DNA from 2 places in the Priestia sp. FSL P4-0332 genome. Region 2 is predicted to be linked to the other one. Evidence: riboswitches for the same ligand, from Rfam matches in the RefSeq annotation. Region 2 holds a riboswitch; the other holds the start of a gene.
What was found. Region 2 has a riboswitch for glycine ahead of gcvT (glycine cleavage system aminomethyltransferase GcvT). Riboswitches for the same ligand answer to the same signal wherever they lie in the genome.
Positions count from the first base shown of each region.

Region 1: linked by a shared signal. The riboswitch ahead of MKY06_RS02005 (amino acid permease) and the one ahead of gcvT (glycine cleavage system aminomethyltransferase GcvT) in region 2 are both predicted to bind glycine.

Region 1 covers NZ_JBBOUA010000001.1:378,392-386,390, reverse strand. The annotation lists gene MKY06_RS02025 (amidohydrolase) at 1-754, shown strand, start outside; gene MKY06_RS02020 (GNAT family N-acetyltransferase) at 1,010-1,570, shown strand; gene MKY06_RS02015 (YfhE family protein) at 1,672-1,788, shown strand; gene MKY06_RS02010 (PAS domain-containing sensor histidine kinase) at 2,213-4,354, opposite strand; gene MKY06_RS02005 (amino acid permease) at 4,687-6,039, opposite strand; glycine riboswitch at 6,199-6,279, opposite strand; partial or broken gene MKY06_RS02000 (FAD-binding oxidoreductase) at 6,479-7,829, opposite strand.
Region 2 covers NZ_JBBOUA010000001.1:4,360,613-4,368,611, reverse strand. The annotation lists gene comGB (competence type IV pilus assembly protein ComGB) at 1-283, shown strand, start outside; gene comGC (competence type IV pilus major pilin ComGC) at 298-609, shown strand; gene comGD (competence type IV pilus minor pilin ComGD) at 551-1,033, shown strand; gene MKY06_RS22895 (type II secretion system protein) at 1,017-1,355, shown strand; gene comGF (competence type IV pilus minor pilin ComGF) at 1,352-1,789, shown strand; gene comGG (competence type IV pilus minor pilin ComGG) at 1,779-2,153, shown strand; gene MKY06_RS22880 (YqzE family protein) at 2,197-2,382, shown strand; gene MKY06_RS22875 (YqhG family protein) at 2,407-3,231, opposite strand; gene MKY06_RS22870 (DEAD/DEAH box helicase) at 3,218-4,891, opposite strand; glycine riboswitch at 5,072-5,164, shown strand; gene gcvT (glycine cleavage system aminomethyltransferase GcvT) at 5,377-6,477, shown strand; gene gcvPA (aminomethyl-transferring glycine dehydrogenase subunit GcvPA) at 6,498-7,844, shown strand; gene gcvPB (aminomethyl-transferring glycine dehydrogenase subunit GcvPB) at 7,837-7,999, shown strand, end outside.

The DNA of each region.
Region 1 (7,999 bases), 4.0 Mb from region 2:
AGGTACAACGTCCGTTATTAAAACAGCCGGAACAAGTATTTCTCAAATGTTGATTCAAGAGACAGCTGGACTTAAGATTGCGCTAGGAGAAAATCCAAAACGAATCCACAGCCATGGCAATAAAGAATCCATTACACGAATGGGCATTATGGGGATGCTGAGAGAAGCCTTTTATCATGCAAAAAGCAGTGACAATAAAGATGATTTGCGAATCAAACCGCTCATTCAAGCACTGAATAGAGAGATTCCCGTTCGAATTCATGCTCACCGAGCCGATGATATTCTATCAGCTCTGCGCTTAGCAGATGAATTTAATTTAGACGTTCGTATTGAACACTGTACAGAAGGTCACTTAATTGCTAAAGAGCTAAGTGGAAGAAACTTAAAAGTAAGCGTGGGACCAACTTTAACACGCCGCTCAAAGGTTGAATTGAAAAATAAAACGTGGAAAACCTATCAAGCTCTCTGCAATGAAGGAGTAGAAGTTTCCATTACAACAGACCACCCTTATACGCCCATTCAGTACTTAAATATTTGTGCATCCATTGCCGTACGTGAAGGACTCGAAGAACAAAAAGCATTAGAAGGCATCACCATTGCTGCTGCTCGAAATCTCCGTATTGATCAGCGAATCGGCAGTATCGAAGCAGGAAAAGACGCTGATTTAGTGCTATGGAGCCATCATCCCTTTCACTACTTAGCAAAGCCCCTTTTCACCATGATAGATGGTAAAATATTATTTAAAAAAAATTAACATTTTACCTATTTTCTTTTTTTATTTTTTTTAGTATGATACGTTTAGAAGCATGTGAATTTCACAAAAGCATAAACATCACACGTTGACTTTTTATGTTTGTTGACTTGTAATGGGAAGGCAAATGGTGCGCCACCAGGTAACTGGTTCTAGTGGGTTCGATTCCCACCCCGAAATTTTTTTAATTATTAAAAAATTTCGAGGGTGGGGACTTGATTGGAGTCTGTATATACCCTCGATCAGGAGGGAAAAGTTATGTTAAAAAAACGTGACCTAAATGACTGTCAATCTCTATACGAACTCATGGTACATCCTGATGTCTTCCCTTTTGTTCGTCATAAAGCCCATTCCTATGAAGAATTTTTATTTGTGACTAAACAAACGATGGAAGCAGAAGATCATGGAGAAATTATTTCTCGCACGATTTTAGACGAATGGGGTAACCCTATCGGCACCATTAATTTATTTGATGTACAGGACCAAGCTGGTTTTTTAGGCACTTGGCTTGGCAAACCGTTTCATGGAAAAGGATATAATCAAATTGCAAAAGAAGCGTTCTTTAATGAACTGTTCTTTGAGTTAAATATAGAGCGAATTTTTATGCGAATTCGCAAAATTAATATTAGGTCTATTAAGGCTGCAGAAAAACTGCCTTATGCAGTACTTGCGAATGAAACACACAAAGCTTTATACGATGAAATTAATCAACATGAAGACGTATATGATTTATACGAAATTCCAAAAGACTTGTATACATTATATTACTTGCGTCACGAGCAAGACGTTCAAGAAGATCACCAGCTTAAAGAAGCGTAAGAGTCTCTCCGTTACACGGAGAGCTTTTTTTATGATTAAAAACGAGAGATTCTGGAAAAAATAAGTAGCATGATCGAAAAACGTTAATTGGAGGTTTTTTTATGTCTGAAAAAAAACGAAAAGAAAACGCAAAAAATACGTTAAGTAGCGCTCAAGAAATCTATTACGGCCGCGAGTTTAAAAAAGCAGACCGTGCAGGCGGCTACACGAAAAAATAAGTGAGGCAAAACATCTCTATCCAACGCTTGATCACCCCAACGTCCTTTCTGTACAGTTTGTATCGGAAGGACGTTTTTATATTATGTAAAAATAATAACACGAAGATTTCAAGCGTATGATTTACGTTTTTTTAACACTCTACTATATCCACAAAGTTTACCCACAATTATGTGGATAATGTGCATAACTTTATTGGATATGCATATTACCGCTTTCATAACTTGAAATAACAGTGGGTAATTTTTATGTAAATTTTCTGAAAAAATGTGAATAGTGTGGATAAAGTTGTGAATATCCTATATAATTCAGCAGTTAACTTCTTGTTAACCTGTGGATATCTTCTTTAGCACTTTCATTTATTTTAGTACCATCAACGCTTTTGATATATTATAAGTATAATAATAAAAAGTAGGGGAAGTTCCCCTACTTTTTTATGATTGGAAACAATATATCCACACTTGTTCCTTTATCTAACTGACTAGAAAACGTCATCTGCGCGTGGTGAGCTTTAATAATCCGATAGCTGACCATCAGTCCTAAGCCTGTACCTTTTTCTTTTGTACTATAAAAAGGCTCACCTATCTTCGCTAACCGTTCAGGAGGAATACCCTGTCCTTCATCAGCAAGCTGCAGCCAAAGGTGGTTTTCTTTTACTTTAATCGTAATATGAATAGCTCCTCCTTCAGGCATTGCTTCGATAGAATTTTTAATAATATTAATAAATACTTGTTTTAACTGATTTTTATCTCCATACACCTTTGGTAACTGGTCGTCTCTTTCAAATATGAAAGCTACTTCCTTTTCTACTGCTTCAGGTTCAAGAAGTGAGCACACTTCTTGAACAAGCGCTTGCATGTTCAAAGATTCAACCTTCATTACCTGAGGTTTTCCTAACATCAAAAATTCTTCTACGATTCCATTCATTCGTTCTAATTCAGTTTCCATGATATCTATATACAAAGCATCTTTAGGATGTTGTTCTTTTAATAAGTGAACAAAACCTTTTAAAGAAGTTAAAGGATTTTTGATTTCATGAGCCACTCCAGCTGCAAGTTCTCCTACCACGGCAAGCTTCTCAGAAGTTCTAAGCTTCTCTTCTGCCTTTTTACGCTCCGTAATATCTGTCGATACGCACAGCATTTGAATCACTTCCTGTTTTTCATTCATAATAGGAAGTTTTGCTGTTTCGACCCAGCGCCGGTTTCCTTTCGAATCTTTAAACTGTTCTTCTAATACCATCCCTTTTTGGGTACAGTTTGAAAACTCCCCTTTATATAAAAGATCTGATTGAAGGTTGAACTGATATTTATCAATCGATTGTCCAATTAAGTCATCAGATTTTTCACCTAAGAGCATCGCAAAAGATTCATTAACGAGAATGAATTCCCTTTTTTGATTGATAGCATAAATATAGCTTGGATTAATGTCAATAACTTGTCTTAAAAACGTTTTTTGTTCCTGCAGCTGATTTTCTTTTTGCTGTAAATTTGCTTTAGAATGGCGTATATAGCTAATCATTTCATTAAACTGTTTAGATAAAATACCGATTTCGCCCCGCTCAATTTCTCGTTCCGGAATTTTTTGATTAAAATTCCCGCGCGCTACTTGTCCCGCCAATTCATATAGTTTATGAATTGGATTCACAATTTGCCTTGCATATAACGCAGTAAAAAAAGAAAGCAGTAAAATCGTAACGCCTGAAACGATCCAAAGCGTTTTTTCAAACATTTCATAAGGCCTGTAAATTTCTTCAACGGGTAATTCAGCGACAATTCCCCAATCCAAAACAGGAATATATTCGAAAGACGCAAAGAAATACTTACCTTCGGTGTTCACAACCCGCTGATATCCTGATTTATGATTCATCGTTTTCTGAACGATTTCATTTTTCTTAGCATTTTCACCGATTCTCTGTTTCTCTGGGTGGGAAATAATTCTACCATTGCGGTCTACAATAAATGTATAGCCGTTCTCTCCTATATCAAACGTTTGAAAGATGGATTGAAAACTTTTATTTTCTTCAATTCGCAGCGCTAAATTTACAACCTTTTTTACATTTTGCTGCCCATCCAAAATAGGAATCGCCATCACCACAATGTAGTGCTTTGTATCTGCTGAAACGACATCGCTTAAATATATTTTTTTGGTTCGCAGCGCTTCTTGAAAATATTTTCTTTTACTTAAGTTCACATGTTTCATATTCTTTAAATCATTCGGGTAATAATGCTCAACATACCCTTTTACATTAAAAATGGTTCCGCTATCGATATACGGTGAAATATTAACTATTTTCTGCAATTCTTCGTCTATTTCTTGTTCATCATCCGATAAAAAAATAGGATCTTGCTGTACCTCGTCGCCCAGGCTCCAAATATCTTTAATGACGACGTTAATTTGCTCTTTCATTCTCTTGACGGTTTTATCAGTTACCTGTCGATATTGATTTTGAGAAATATTAGGCAGCATCACTCTTGAAACAATAAACATTAGCGTCAGTACGGTACAAATAAGAAGCACATTAATCGTGAAGATTTTCCAAAACGTATGAGATTTAAACCATTTCATGTTTGTTCACCTTAATCTAATGAAGTCTACCTCCATTGTACTGCAAAATGAAAACTTTTCCATATAAATGACGGAATTCCATCTTTAGACACAGAAGAAAAGCAATTTGTTCTACATTCCTATCAGAAAACTATGAGCTTTCTCACTGTGTTTTCTGTTAGAACAAATTTTTAGTTTTCTTCTATAAACTTTGCTTCCTGCATTTTATTCATGCAGTAGAAATCAATTATTTATCCTCCACTAAAAAGACCTCATCACGGAGTGATGAGGTCAGAAATTTACTATATTCTTTTATAAAAAATCATGTTTATTCCCTGCTGATTTTCTAGCCTTTAAAGATTTATTTTCTTTTTCCTTCTAGTCCAGTAAAAAATAAATAAGAGAATAAACCAAACGGGCGTCAACAATAAGGCTGGGCGCGTCGCGTCAGAAAACAGCATAATAACAAGAATCACCGCAAACAAAGCTAGCACAACATAGTTTATAAATGGTGTTAACGGTGCTTTGAATGCTGATGCTGCATGCAGCTGCGGACGCGTCTTTTTATACCTTAGATGGCAAATAAGAATGATACTCCACACCCAAATAAAACAAATAGCGCTAATGGTCGTGACGATGCCGAAAGCTTGGTCTGGTATAAGTTTGCTTAAAAGAGCTCCCGCTGAGATGACCAGCGTAGATACAAACAATCCGTTGCTTGGTACGTGGTTTTTGTTCAGTTTTGCAAACTTAGATGGCCCTTGGTCATTTTTACTTAAATTATATAAGATACGGCTTGTTGAAAACATTCCGCTATTACAAGCAGAAGCGGCTGAAGTTAATACAACAAAATTAATAATTCCAGCAGCAAGCGGAATTCCGACTAAACTAAAGGTTTTAACAAATGGGCTTTCTGCTGCATTTAATTCCATCCACGGGTTAATAAATAAAAGGACGATAAGCGCCCCAACATAGAAAAATAAGATTCGCAGCGGAATTTTATTAATGGCCGATGGAATATTTTTTTGGGGATTTGATGTTTCTGCTGCCGATACCCCTACCAATTCAACCCCGACGTATGCGAATATAACCATTTGGAATGAAAGTAAGAAACCTGAAACCCCATTTGGAAACAGTCCTCCGTGATTCCAAATGTTTTGAACAGTAACGGATCCCGCGTCTGTTTTAAATCCCATTACCAGCAAAATAACGCCAATAATAATTAATGCAAGAATCGTAATAACCTTTATTAAAGCAAACCAAAACTCTAATTCTCCAAATAATTTTACGGTTAATAAGTTAAGACCTAATAAAATGATTACACAAATAAGTGCGGGAATCCACTGAGGAATATTGAACCAATATTTCACATATACGCCAACTGCAATCACATCAGCCATAGCTGTCATAATCCAGCAAAACCAGTAGGTCCATCCCGTTACAAATGACGCCCACGGTCCAAGATACTCTTCAGCAATATCTGTTAACGATTGATAACCTGCTTTAGACAGCAGTAGTTCTCCTAGCGCTCTCATCACAAAGAAAAGCGCAATACCAACAATTAAATAAGCAAAGATGATAGAGGGACCTGCAAGCTGTATTGCTTTACCAGAACCTAAAAACAAGCCCGTACCAATGGTTCCCCCAATCGCGATTAGCTGAACATGACGATTGGATAAATCCCTCTTTAATTCTCGTTGTTCCAACTCTAACTCCTCCTAACAATAAAACCTTTGATGCGATCGTGCGGACTACAAATAAAGTCCAATAAAAAAAAGAGATTGGATGCGCTCCAATCTCATGGTCATAAGAATAACAAATATTAAGGTACATGCTACCAATTAGTAACATGCCAAATAAATATCCGGTACTCTTCTGTCCTTTTGCCTGAGATTGTGAACCCTTCGGCGTCGCGAAACTATCGCGATCTCTCCAGAAGCTGCTCCTGCTATAGTGTGATCCATAGCAATCATAGCTTTCTACGTATTAATTTTTTCAATCAATAGAATGACTGTCGAATAGTTGTTTATTCTAATACCAGTTAGATGCTTTGTCAACAGGAAAGATTACTTTCATTTATTTACCTTCTTCGACAGAAGGTAATTGAACAGTTTCAATCGTCAACTTAGTATCCTTTTCCTCGCGCTACCTGAGTCCTTGCGGGAACCTGAACACATTAAACGGATCATACTTTTTGTTCACTCTTTCTAATCTCTCTGCGTTGTCTCCAAAATACTCACGTTCGTAGTTTCTCAGGTTGCTGATAGGAAAATTCACATAGGAACCTACCGTAATACTTTTAATATATTCAAATCGCTTGCGAAGCCAATCTCTGTTTGCTCTTGCAAATACATCTTCTGTCCAGACAGACTGAAACCCCATAATATATCTGGCGTTTCTGTAGAAAAAAGCCGTTTCTCTTTTACCAACACGGCGAATTTCTCCTCCTAGTGCATAAAAAGAAATCGCATCATACACGGAACCTTCTGCCGGACGCTGTATGAGATCTGCAAGATTTTCAAGCTCACCACGTGAATAGCTTCTGTGCACAAATCTTCCCGTTGACTTAAATTTTTCAGACGGAGGATAGGTTGCTTCTATTTTTTTTACCGCTTCAAGAAAAGATAATGATTCCAGCTCTACTTGAAACCCTTCTACTTCTGCAAAAGGCTGCAAAATCTCCCGAGCTCTTTCTGGGGAGCCGTAAAAGAATCCGTTTGCAAATATGCCTAACCCTTCTCCTCCTGCATTATAAAATGCTTGCAACTAGCGTCATACGTTTGTCCAGTTTGGGCAGCCAGTTTTGCCATATATTCATCACTTGTGCCTGCTTCTCCTTTGTAGTACCTACATAAAAGAATCGAACGAGCGTCACAGAGCTGTTCGTGGGCTTTGGAAGCTGAAACGTCATGCTTACCACAACGCCAAAGTTACCGCCACCGGCACCGCGGCATGCCCAAAAAAGATCCGCGTTACACGATTTGTTTGCCTTAATGAGCCTTCCTTCATAATTGACTAATTCTAGCTCTATCAAGCTGTCGCACCCTAACCCGTAAAGTCTGCTCGAAAGTCCCCAGCCTCCACCAAGTGTAAAGCCAGATACCCCAACAGTCGGACACGTTCCTCCTGGAAACACATATCCGTTCGAACCGATGAAATCATACACTTCCGTATTTTCCTCTCCTGCTTTCATCTTTAAAATGTTCCGTTTCCTATCCAATTTCAACCCATTTAATCGACTAATATCAATGACTAATACACAGTCACCCGTAGAATACCCTTCATAATGATGACCGCCAGATCGAATGCGAATATCAACACGATGCTTGCGCGCCCAGCGGATCGCATTCACAACATCCTGCTTTTTTTCACAGTATACAATCACAAGCGGAAATTTATTAACAGCACGATTCCATCCCTGACGAGCTTCCTCATAAATTGGGTCTTTTGGCGTTACCACTTCGCCAGTAAGCCCTTTTAAAAACATTGAGTTCATTTTGACCTCTGCCACCTCTGTACATACTTTTTATTAGTTTTATTAATATAGTATTATCGATGTGGTTAAAGGTTTGGGTTTTGGGATAGAATTTGCGTTTATTATTTGTATAAAATACGTCATTATAGTTTGTTTTAAAAGCATTAATCCTCTTATGTAATTTCTCTTTA
Region 2 (7,999 bases):
TACAGATCAACTTTCCTCAGGAATGCGATTAGATCATATCGTTTCAGGTAAATCTCATTATGAAAAAGACTTGGCTCAAGTTATTGTGCATGGTCAGCAGAACGGTGAGCTTTCTCAAGAACTGTATGATTACAGTCTATTTATGATGGAAAGAATGGAACAGTTTATTTTTCGTATTTTAAAATATGTACAGCCGCTTACATTCTTATTCATCGGAATTGTCATTCTGCTTATGTATATGTCCGTTATGCTTCCGATGTTAGAAGTGATGTCGAGCTTGTAGAAAGGTGAAAGAATATGATTCTAAAAGGTGATAAAGGATTTACCCTTATTGAAATGCTCATTGTTATGCTCGTTATTACCGTGCTTTTGCTCATTATGATTCCAAATGTATTAAAGCATAATACGGTTATTAACAACAAAGGCTGCTCAGCTCTTGTCAAAACCGTAGAGGCTGAGGTACAAGTATACGAACTTGAAAATGGCGAAAAACCAAGTCTAGAAGAGCTTGAAGCAGGAGGCTACTTAAAAGAAGGCACCGTGTGTCCAAATGGTCAAGCCATTCAAATTGACGGTACCGGAAAGGTTACAGCTAGTGGTTCTTCTTAAGCAAAAAGGATTTACCCTCATTGAGATGCTGATGGTTTTATTTATTGTGCAAGTGATGATGTTTTCCATTATTGTAGCCATTCGTCCGCTTGTGGAATATTACAAAATCACATTATTTTTGCGACAGCTGCAAAGCGACACGTTTTATGTGCAGCAAACAGCAATGAACCGAGAATCTCCAATTAAAATTAACTTCGCACCGAAGGGAACAGAATATATTATTTCTGATTCTCGTGCCGTTCTTTATAAGCGCGCCTATGACTCCACCATTCATATCACGTTTGGAAGCGGCAATTCCACGATACAATACAACAAAAACGGCAATATTTCTCAAGCGAAGACCATTTTTATCAGCAATCAAAAATTTAAATATAAAGTTACTTTTCAAATAGGCAGAGGGCGTTTTTATGTGGACAAGATGTAAGGGTCAGCAGGGCTACACCTTGTTAGAAATGCTTGTTTCATTTAGCATGCTTTTACTCCTAACCGGTACAATTATTCCTTTGTATGTTCAGATGAAGGAAGCAGAAAAGAAGCAATATGTTTCGTATCAAGCTGATGCTATCTTGCACGAAGAGCTATTGAAATATAAATATGAAGCAGGATATAAACGGCGAGAAAAAATCGTAAAAGAAAACGTTGCGTTTTATCTGAAGTGGAACGGAGAAAGTGCTCAAAAGCTTTGTGTAGAATGGACAGATTCCGCTGAGAAAATGAAAAAGAAGTGTGATGTGATGTTGAAGTGAAAAGGGAAAAAGGCTTTACGCTTGTAGAGATGTTAGTCAGTTTTACTCTTTTTTTGATCATTGTTTCATTTTTCCCCATTATCATTCCGCTAGCTAAGCAAACATATAATCCGGATTTTAGTATGAATGAAATGGAGTGGGAAATTTTTGTGAATCAACTTGCTATGGAATATCGAGAAGCAAAAGAAGTGGGAATTAATGCGACTACGCTTACGTTGAAAATGGAAAATAATCAGATCATCACTTATGAACGCTACGAAGACAAGATAAGAAGACGAGTGGATGAAAGCGGTCATGAAGTTGTGCTGCAGCACATTAAGAATATTATGTATGAACAGCAAAAAGAAAGGCTTTTGATTCGTTCAACAGACGGTGTTAACAAAGTTAGAGAAGAAACCATTACGACGTTTTTGATGCTTGCTCATGAAACATAATGAGCAAGGATTTATTCTCCCAGTTGTTTTGGCATTTTGTGCGCTTTTTCTTCTGTTAGTAGCTCAGCAAACCACTTATTTTGTGACGAAAAGTTCATTTTATCAAGAAGTAGAGCAGAAAAATCGTCTGCAGCATCTTTTAGAAAACGCGGTTGTACATGTAAAAAAAGAAATAAAAGAACATAATAAATCTCCATCTGCATCTTTAGTATTAGAAACTGGTACGGTTTCATACGAAGTAGTAAGTGAAGATGAACAGATGATCATCCTAAAAATAAAGTGTCAAACATTGCAAGGAAGAGCATTGACGGAAACGGCATATATTCAAAAAAAGGATCAGCACATTGTGAAGTGGACGGATTAAGTCTCTTTCTCTCCGGATATAATAGTGCTGAGGAGATGATTATATGAAAACGAATGATTATGTAAAATATATGACTCAGCAATTTGTACAATATATGGATCAGCCAAAAGAAGAGAGGAAAACGAAAAAAATTCAAAAAAAAGAAGAGCGAGCACCTTTTGCAAACAGATGGTTTGGAATGATTCCGCTGTCGTTTATGCTGTGGTATCGAAAGAAAAAAGAAAGATGAGCATATCATATGCTCATCTTTTTTTTAACCGGCTTGTGTTTTGTTAAATTGACGAGACATCGTTTCAGGCGATATGTAAAATAAGCCACCGTTTATAAACTTAAACAAGATAGTCGGCTCGTACAGTTCTTGAAGCGCTGTTTTTTCGGTCATATATATTTCTGGCAGCTCTTCTGCTGTTTCGTAAAAATGATCAAGAAGCGCTAAGTCTTCATACCATCTCTCCTGCGCTTTTTCAGCCCATTCAGTTGGCTGAGCTTTAACATAGTCAGTCACATATGATGTGAGTCGTGCGATGGCACTTTTAGGTTTAATAAAAGGTGAGAGAGTAAAGCAATAGTCTGAGATTTTAGATGACAAATTTTGATTAATGATTAATTCATGAAATGATTCAATAATCTGTCCATTGATTAAATTAATGCCAAGCGACAAGAGCTCATCTTTTTTACGATCGCATTTGTACGAGACTTTAATATTTAATGCAAGCCAAGGGTGTAAAGGCTGATTTGTTGGCTGAGCTGATGCAACTTGTTCATACAAGTGAATAAACCCGCCTAGTTTTTGAGTAGAAGCGAAAATTTGGTGCAGCCTAGGTGAACCGAAATGAATTCGTTCTCCTTGAACGGAATCGTCTTCAAATGCTGGATCTGTAATGAAAGTGAGCGAAGCAGGAGTTGCTTCTCCTCCCGTCTTTTCAATATAGTGCCAATAAAATGGACGATTCATCAATTCTTTATCGAGTTCAATCGTTAATTGAACCGTCAGGTAAGAAGATGTTTCTGTGACAATAGAACAATTATTAGCTAGAAAATAACGCTTTAAAAATTGATGAATATCAGTTTGCTGCATGCTGATCCTCCTCGCTGTCTTCGTATTGAATAATAGACGTCAAGTTCTCCATTTTGATTTTTATTTCTCCTTCACTCCGCGAATGAAATAAAATATCCTGAATATGCTCTTCGATATTTTTTAAATCAAGCTTTGTTAAAATATCATCTAGCTCTCCAACAACTCGTTCAAAAAGGTTTATTTTTTCGTATAACAATTTTAAAATATGTTCTTCGACCGTATGTTGAATGGCTAAATTGTAAATGTGAACATCATGTTTTTGACCTAAACGATGGACCCTTCCAATTCGCTGTTCTAGACGCATTGGATTCCACGGAAGATCATAGTTAATGATATGATGACAAAACTGAAGGTTGATTCCTTCTCCGCCTGCTTCAGTGGCAATAAATACTTGCGCGTGGCTTTCAAAAAGCTGCTTCATCCAGTCTTTTTTACCTCGCTTAAATCCGCCTCTAAAAGGTACAGAGGTAATTCCATGCTGTTTTAAATACCACTGTAAATACAGTTGAGTTGCTCTGTACTCAGTAAAAATAATGACTTTATCATCAATTTTCTGAACGAGCTCTAGCACTTTTTCTGCTTTTGCATTTTGCGGCACTTGCTGAAGTAGTTCCATTAACGGAGTGATCATATGTTCCGTTAATGCGCTGTTTTGATCTTCCTGACGTTCAAGCATGTTTTTTAATGTCATATACACCGCTTCACGGCTGCTGCAGGCCTCTCGCTGCAGGGTTAAAATTGAAAAAGCGCTTGAAGGGTGCAGTCCGTTTCCTTTAAAAGACGTAATCGCATCGTACAGCTCGCGTTCTTTTGGCGAGAATTCAACAGGAATGGTTTGAACAATTCGCTTCGTCCATTCGATACCCGTATCGTGGCGGCGATTTCGAATCATAACTTTGTTAACAAGCTCTTTTAAGTGTTCATCGTTTTGCAAAGAGCGTTTTTTAGCGGAAAATAATTCTTCGAAATAGTCTTTATTGCCGAGATGGCCAGGCTTTAAAAGAGAGACTAAGTTAAAAATTTCTTCAATTCGATTTTGAATCGGTGTTGCGGTTAGCAACAGACAAAATTTCTTTTTTAGACTTTGCACAAATTCATAGTTTTTTGTTTTGTTGTTTTTAAGTTTATGAGCTTCATCAATGATGATGAGGTCGTAGTCTTGTTCAAGCACAATTTCTCGATGAGGAGAACGTTTTGCTGTATCAATTGAAGACACAACGATGTCACACTGATCCCACACATATGATTTTCTTTGAGGGACTGCGGGAATATAAAATTTTTGATTCAATTCCATAGCCCACTGTGAAACAAGCGAAGCTGGAACTAAAATGAGAACTTTTTTAACAAGTCCGCGAATCATATATTCCTTCAAAATTAACCCTGCTTCAATCGTTTTCCCCAGTCCTACTTCATCTGCTAAAATGGCTTTCCCATTCATTGTTTCAACTACTTGTTTGGCTACTTCGAGCTGATGAGGAAGCGGCGTTAAATCAGCTAGATGTTTTGGGCTTTGTAGTCCTTCAAATTCTGAGATAAGCGTTTGGTCTTCTATTTCATAGGCAAGTTTATACAAATCCCATGCAGACCAAGGGCCGTCTTGCTCCAATTTAGTTGAGAAGGCTGCTTCCCATGTTTCATCGATGTTTAATTTCACTTTCATGATAAAAATGCTCCTTTGTAAAAAATTTTTATTGAACAAATGATAAGAATCAGGTAGGATAAAAATATATTTAGAAAATTTGAAAAAGAAAATAGATTAGCACTTTACAAATGATTGTGTGAATAAAGATAGATACATCTTTCAGTAGTATGCCCAACTTTACCAACTTTATAGAAGCGAATGACGACACGGGGAGAGACTACTTGAATGTAGCGCCGAAGGAGCAAGCAATAAAATTGTGAATCTCTCAGGCAAAAAGACTCTTGTTTGACGCAGCTCTGGAGAGTGTCTATGCGTTTATAGACCACCCACGAGGCAAACCTATTCGTTTATAGGTAAACTTTCAGGTGAAAAGGACAGAGACTTCCTACTAAATACAGTAGGGGGTTTTCTGTCCTTTTTTGTTTGGATACGTAGTGATCCCCACACTATTTGAAAACTCCCCGTTATGAAAAGTTTCACGTGAAAAAGAGGAGGACATAAATATGACAACAGAATTACACAAAACGCCGCTTTATGATACCTATCAAAAATATGGTGCCAAAACAATTGATTTTGGAGGATGGGCTCTTCCCGTTCAATTTTCTTCTATTAAAGAAGAGCATGAAGCTGTACGTACAAAGGCAGGCCTTTTTGATGTCTCTCATATGGGAGAAATTCTTGTAACAGGAGCTGATAGCTTAGCTTTTCTTCAGCACACGATGACAAATGACGTTTCTACCCTCGTAGATGGAAAAGCACAGTATACGGCTATGTGTTATGAAGACGGAGGCACGGTAGATGATTTGCTGATTTATAAAAAAGCAGATCAAGAGTATTTGCTAGTCGTAAACGCTGCTAATATTCAAAAAGACTATGAGTGGCTGGTGTCTCACAAACAAGGAGATGTAATGCTCGTTAATCAGTCTGATGAAACTGCGCAGCTAGCTTTACAAGGTCCTGTAGCAGAAAAAGTTTTACAAACGTTAACGAACGAAAATTTATCTTTATTAAAGCCATTTACATTTGCTGATGATGTAGAAGTAGCGAATGTAAAAGCTCTCGTTTCACGTACTGGGTACACCGGGGAAGACGGCTTTGAAATTTATTGTTCTTCAGCTGACGCCTCTCACTTGTGGACGGCTATTTTAGAAGCAGGCAGTGATGAAGGTGTGCTGCCTTGCGGATTAGGAGCTCGCGATACGCTTCGTTTTGAAGCTACTTTGGCTTTATATGGCCAAGAGCTTTCAAAAGATATTACGCCCATTGAAGCTCGAATTGGATTTGCAGTAAAAACGAACAAAGACAGCTTTATTGGAAAAGAAGTGTTAAAAGAACAGCGTGAAAGCGGGGCACCTCGTAAACTGGTAGGAATTGAAATGATTGATAAAGGTATACCAAGACACGGTTACGAAGTATTTGCAGATGAAGAACAAATTGGATTTGTGACAACAGGTACACAGTCACCGACATTAAAGAAAAACATCGGTTTAGCGCTATTGTCAGCAGAGTATTCAGAGCTTGGTCGGGAAGTAGAAGTGCAGGTTCGAAAAAAACGCTTAAAAGCAAAAGTGGTTTCAACACCTTTTTATAAACGTTCAAAGTAAGCTTTGGGGAGGAATTTAACATGTTACATCGCTATTTACCAATGACAGAACAAGATCAGCAGCAAATGTTAGCAGCAATTGGTGTTTCATCTGTTGATGATTTATTTTCAGATATTCCGCAGCGCGTTCGTTTTCAAGGAGAATACAATATTAAAAAAGCGGCTTCAGAGCCTCAGCTGTTAAAAGAATTAAATAGTATGGCTGCTAAAAATGCTCATTTAAAAGACTATGCTTCTTTTTTAGGAGCAGGAGTTTACGATCATTACATGCCGGTTATTGTTGATCATGTTATTTCTCGTTCGGAATTTTATACGGCCTATACTCCGTATCAACCAGAAATTTCTCAAGGAGAACTTCAGGCCATCTTTGAATTTCAAACAATGATTTGTGAGTTAACGGGGATGGACGTGGCTAATTCTTCTATGTATGACGGAGGAACTGCTTTAGCAGAAGCCGCTATGCTCAGTGCGGGTCAAACAAAAAAGAAAAAAGTACTTGTCTCTGCGGCTGTTCACCCTGAGTCAAAAGATGTGTTAAAAACGTATGCGAAGGGTCAATACATTGAAGTGGTAGAAATCCCTGCAGCAGACGGAGTAACAGATATGATTGCATTGGAAAAAGAGATGGGGAGTGACGTGGCAGCTGTTATTGTCCAATACCCAAATTTCTACGGGCAAATCGAGCCGTTAAAAGAAATTGAAGAAATTACTCATCAAGAAAAGTGCATGTTTGTGGTTTCAAGCAATCCTTTATCATTAGGTTTACTTACGCCCCCTGGAGAATTCGGAGCTGATATTGTCATTGGAGATGCACAGCCATTTGGTATTCCAAGTCAATTTGGAGGACCGCACTGCGGATACTTTGCAACTACGTCTAAGCTTATGCGGAAAATTCCAGGACGATTAGTAGGGCAAACGGTAGATGAAAACGGTAAGCGAGGGTTTGTTTTAACCCTTCAAGCGCGTGAACAGCATATACGCCGCGATAAAGCGACGTCTAACATTTGTTCAAATCAAGCGTTAAATGCTTTAGCGGCATCAGTTGCAATGACAGCTTTAGGCAAGCAAGGTGTAAAAGAAATGGCGCTGCAAAACTTATCAAAAACGCATTATGCATATGAAGCGTTAAAGGCAAAAGGGATAAATGTAGCATTTGAAGGACCGTTTTTTAACGAATTAGTCGTGAAGCTTCCTGTTTCGGTAACAGAAGCAAACAATCATTTATTAGCATCAAAAATAATTGGCGGTTATGATCTTAGCCGTGATAACCAAGCGCTTGAAAATCACATGCTGCTTGCTTTTACAGAGCTCCGTACAAAAGAGGAAATTGACCAACTTGTAAATGAATTGGGGGATCTTCATGCTTAATCAAAATCAATCACTTATTTTTGAAAGCAGTAAAGAAGGGCGAATCGGCTATTCATTGCCAGAGTTAGATGTGCCGCAAGTAAATGCTGAAGAACTGCTTGGAAAAGCGTATGTGCGTACCAAAGCTCCTGAGCTTCCTGAAGTATCAGAACTCG